2 regions of the Enterocloster clostridioformis genome follow, and region 1 is predicted to be linked to the other one. Evidence: a T-box and tRNA genes for the amino acid it is inferred to sense, from the RefSeq annotation. Region 1 holds a T-box; the other holds one or more tRNA genes.
The links. The T-box of region 1 lies ahead of proS (proline--tRNA ligase). A T-box ahead of a tRNA ligase gene usually reads a tRNA of that ligase, here a tRNA-Pro.
Positions count from the first base shown of each region.

Region 2: it has a tRNA-Pro gene. The T-box ahead of proS (proline--tRNA ligase) is inferred to sense a tRNA for this amino acid. The anticodon was not compared.

Region 1 is NZ_JAIWZC010000001.1:4,072,702-4,075,107, reverse strand. It holds gene proS (proline--tRNA ligase) at 1-1,172, opposite strand, end outside; T-box leader at 1,262-1,511, opposite strand; gene LA360_RS20490 (AI-2E family transporter) at 1,667-2,406, opposite strand, start outside.
Region 2 is NZ_JAIWZC010000001.1:2,816,821-2,819,226, forward strand. It holds gene lpdA (dihydrolipoyl dehydrogenase) at 1-87, opposite strand, end outside; gene LA360_RS14180 (HAD hydrolase family protein) at 191-991, opposite strand; tRNA gene LA360_RS14185 (tRNA-Pro) at 1,070-1,143, shown strand; gene LA360_RS14190 (hypothetical protein) at 1,553-1,714, opposite strand; gene LA360_RS14195 (glycoside hydrolase family 31 protein) at 2,133-2,406, opposite strand, start outside.

The sequences.
Region 1 (2,406 bases):
TGGATGGTATCCAGCATTTCACCTGCTCTTGACTCCAGTTCATCCAGGGATACGAAGCTCTTCTCATGGTTGTCTCTGCGCACCAGCACTGCCTGGTTCTTCTCTATATCCTTTGGCCCAATCTCCACACGAAGAGGCACGCCGCGCATCTCACAGTCAGCGAACTTCCAGCCCGGGCTCTTGTCCGTATCATCCACCTTTACGGCGAATCCTGCCTTTGTAAGGCGCTCCTTCAGCTCATATGCCTTATCCAGCACGCCTTCCTTCTGCTGCTGTACCGGTACCACCATAATCTGGACCGGAGCGATTCTCGGAGGAAGCACCAGACCGTTGTCATCGCCGTGCACCATGATGATGGCGCCGATGATACGGGTGCTCACGCCCCAGGATGTCTGGTGTACATACTTTAATGTATTATCCTTGTCCGTAAACTGGATGTTAAATGCCTTTGCAAATCCGTCACCGAAGTTATGGCTGGTACCTGACTGCAGGGCTTTTCCATCATGCATCAGAGATTCTATGGTGTAGGTTGCCTCTGCTCCGGCAAACTTCTCCTTATCGGTTTTCTGACCCTTAATGACAGGAATGGCCAGCACTTCCTCACAGAAGTCCGCATACAGGTTCAGCATCTGAATTGTTCTGGCCTCGGCCTCCTCGGCTGACGCATGGGCCGTATGGCCTTCCTGCCACAAAAACTCCCTGGAGCGCAAGAACGGACGTGTGGTCTTTTCCCATCGCACAACGGAACACCACTGGTTATAGACTCTGGGAAGGTCGCGGTAGGAGTGGATGTCCTTTGCGTAAAAATCACAGAACAGAGTCTCAGAGGTAGGCCTTACGCACATGCGCTCCTGAAGTTCCTCCAGTCCTCCATGAGTTACCCATGCCACCTCAGGCGCAAATCCTTCCACATGGTCCTTTTCCTTCTCTAACAGGCTCTCCGGTATGAAGATAGGCATGTATACGTTCTGCACCCCTGTCTCCTTAAACCTTCTGTCCATTTCCTTCTGGATGTTCTCCCAGATTGCATAGCCGGCCGGCTTAATCACCATGCATCCCTTGACGCTGGCATAATCGCACAGCTCCGCCTTCTTTACCACATCCGTATACCACTGGGCGAAATCCTCATCCATGGATGTGATGGCCTCTACCATTTTCTTGTTGTCTGCCATGATTTTTCTCCTTTTCGTTATTTACATTGACCCTTGCATATCTTACATTATGAAATAAAAAGAGCCACCCAATCCCCTGTGCCGCGTGCACAAGGGACCGAATGACTCGGCGGTACCACCCTTATTAACCATCGGGCTTAAAACGTGTCTGAAAATTCATTCCCGCCATCTGCGCGCCCTCATGGTTCTCTCATCATCCGTTAACGCCGGACATACGCTGCATTCATCATACAGGACTCCAGGGCGGGTTCAGCATCTGCCAACCGTAAGGACCTCTCACCTGCGGTCCTCTCTCTGTGACGTGCAATCACGCTTACTGTTCCCTTTCCATGTCATATCTATGAATTGGTCATTTCTTTATGTAAGAATGATTTTACGTCAGTTTTGGGACTTTGTCAACCACAGAATCGCCATATGAAGATTCTGCGGCAGACAAACCCTAACCGCTCAGACAGTCCCCCTCTTTCTATGTCTCTCTTTCTATGTCTCTCTTTCTATGTCTCCCTTTCCACCTCCTTCGTCCACGCCTCCACCATATCCTCTGTCAGCAGCAATCCCAGCGGTCCCAGTATGAAACCAAAAAATCCGAACAATTCCAATCCCACATACACGGACGCCAGCGTCTCAAGGGGAGACAGCCCCACCTGTCCGCCCATCATCCGCACTTCCAGGATCTGACGCACAAAATAGCACACCAGATAAAGGGCGGTAAGTGCCAGCGCATGCTTCCAGTCCCCAACAGCCAGCCGAAGGACAGCCCAGGGTATCAGCACCGTGCCGGTTCCAAATATAGGGAGAGCATCCAGTATACCGATTCCAATGCCTGCCATGATGTAATACGGATTGCGGATCAGGAACATTCCCCCGATACACAGCCCTGTTGTAATAAAGAGAATGATTCCCTGGCTTCTGAACCAGGCCTTTCCTGTCTGCACCAGGCGGTTTCCTATCATATTAAATTCCTTGCGGAAGACGGACTGGTCCCGGCGGTCCCGCAGGTCCTCCATTTCCTGCAGGCTTAATATAGCTGCCAAAAACACCACCAGGCTTACGATGGCTGCTTTTGCCAGACAGCTGAGCACGGACATGGAATTGGCCATGAGAAAGGGCATGGCAGCTGTTTTGCATGTATCTACCATGTGATATAGCATATCCCCGGCCATGTCGGCCACACATCCCGGCCTCAGCCCCATGGCATGCTCCACCCTGTGGCAGTTTCCTGTGAGCCACAGAT
Region 2 (2,406 bases), 1.3 Mb from region 1:
CTTGAGGCCAAATTCCGCTGCTTTAAGCGCTGCCGTATAGCCCCCTGGCCCGGCTCCTATAATCACTACGTCAAATTCTCTTGCCATACCCGTTCTCCCTTATGTTCTTAATAAATTATTCTTTTAAATTATCTTGATTACATTATGTTTTAAATAATTTCTTCCAAGCATTTCTTCAAAGAAGGCGAACCTAAATCAAACTCAAATGCCTGCAGGCCTTCCATATCCCGTCCCGGTCAATATCATCTGTAACATAATCCGCCACGGTCTTCAGCTCCTCCACGGAATTTCCCATGGCAACACCGATGCCTGCCTCACGTACAATCTCATAGTCATTCATGCTGTCTCCAAAGGCGACTGTCCGCTCCAGGCCTATGTCATAGTACTGGCACAGCCGTTTCAGTCCCTCTGCCTTGGAGGCCTCCCGTTCCACCACATCCGCCCCCATGTTCCCCGAGAACATGGGAAATTTGAATTCAGGAAAATGGTCCTCCAGCTCTCTGGCGCCTTCCGGACCGCCTATGTACACCAATGTCCTCACCGGTATATCCATCAGTTCCCATCCATCCATGAAATTGCGTTCCGAAACACCCCAGCGAAGCCGGTCCATGCGGACTACGCCCTCCGGGTGTATATAATAATCCTTTCCCTCCTGGCTGACGCCCAGGGAAATTCCGTGGGTATCCCCATATTCCAGCAATGCCCTCAGCCGGCCCTTGTCCATCAGATGTTCAAAGAGGACATTGCCCTCAGCCACGACCCGCGTTCCGTTCATGTGTATCACTGCGTCCGGCATAATCATATCCCGGTATACCACACTCATATCATGGTCCATGTTCCTGCCGCTTCCTATGACAATGACCGAGTCTTTCCGCAGCAGCTCCAGGGCTTTCATAGCGCTGTCCGGAATTTTCCATGTCTTATGGTCCAGCAGTGTCATATCTAAATCAAAGCTGACAATCCGCTTTTTCTTACTTGGTTTCTGTGTCATTTTTAAATTCTCCGAATAAATTAAAATTAGGTCTTTTCAAAATGAAAATTATCTGATATAATAAGTGAGGTTCGAGAACGGAGTATGGCGTAGCTTGGTAGCGCGCTCGGCTGGGGGCCGAGAGGTCGCAGGTTCAAATCCTGTTACTCCGATTTTTTCTTTTAATTCATAGGTTCCTGATGCTTATCGGTGTCAGGAACCTTTGTTTTTTTGATTACCTTTCTGCAATATATTGATTACCTGTTACCCAGATTGGGCATTTCAGCATTAATACGCGATATGATTTCAGTCTTTTCCTCAATCCCGCTAATATCGTATGTATAATACCGTTCATTCACATCTTCCGTATGTCCGAGAAGTGCTGCTGTAGCCGATACCCCCTTACACCGCTTTTTAGAGTTTACCGTCCTGCGGAATGCGTAAATCCCCTTTTCACTGTTTCCTACTTGTCTACATTTGTTCTTTGAACAGGAGGATATCATTGGCGCATGCACTCTCCCGTTCTCATTTAAAAAAACTCTGACTCATATCCCCATTGAACCTCCAATGTCCTTTACTCGTTTAAGCAAATTCCTGATTTCGTTTGTCATCGGAGAAATACGCGCTTTGCCAGGTACTCTTTTCTTTGTTCATTTTTACTTTCTCTTGTACGTATGACAGGTCAATAATACCATTTTCCAGGGCGTAATGCAATATGCCCAAATTGTTTTCTGCTTTCATCATCACTTATCAGGAACCGTGTATACACTCACCGGCCGTGGGGTGGGGGGCTACTCTTGTATCTTTAATTTTATGTCTGTTAAATATATAGGGTCCGACATTTTTGGGGCTCTCGGACACTTTTTTTCTTCAAATTCTGCGGTATAGCGGCACACAAATAACTCCCATCAGAAAGAACATCGGATAATACCTCCGCATCATCTGGCTCCATCTTATCAGACGAACTAACGTTGCGGACATATAAACACGAACAGCACCATGGAAGGCCTTTGGAATATGTGTCAGATAGGTCACTGATGGTGATAAGGCACATCATTTGCCTGGCATATTTTTCGGATCAATTCTCTTGTCCTTAGTGCTACCTGACCCATCAGGACTGGCTTCCCATATAAATATTCATAATGTTACCTTTCACTTTTCTTTATTCCTCAACCATTCCAATCAGGTCGAATTTCTCCGTTGAAACAATGACATCATACGATTTTTTCTCCGGTATCTCATACTTCACCCAGATGGTTCTGTCGGAAAGATTGTAATACCATCCGGTTCCGGCTTCCTCCCAGCCGTCCCTTACAAGATAACGCGGGATGCGCTCGCCGTCAACCGTTACCCAGAATGCACCTTTTTGCTTGCTGACAAGCCGGATTGTAACTCGCTCCAATGGGCATTCGTAGGTTCCCCTGGTATCAAAGTGA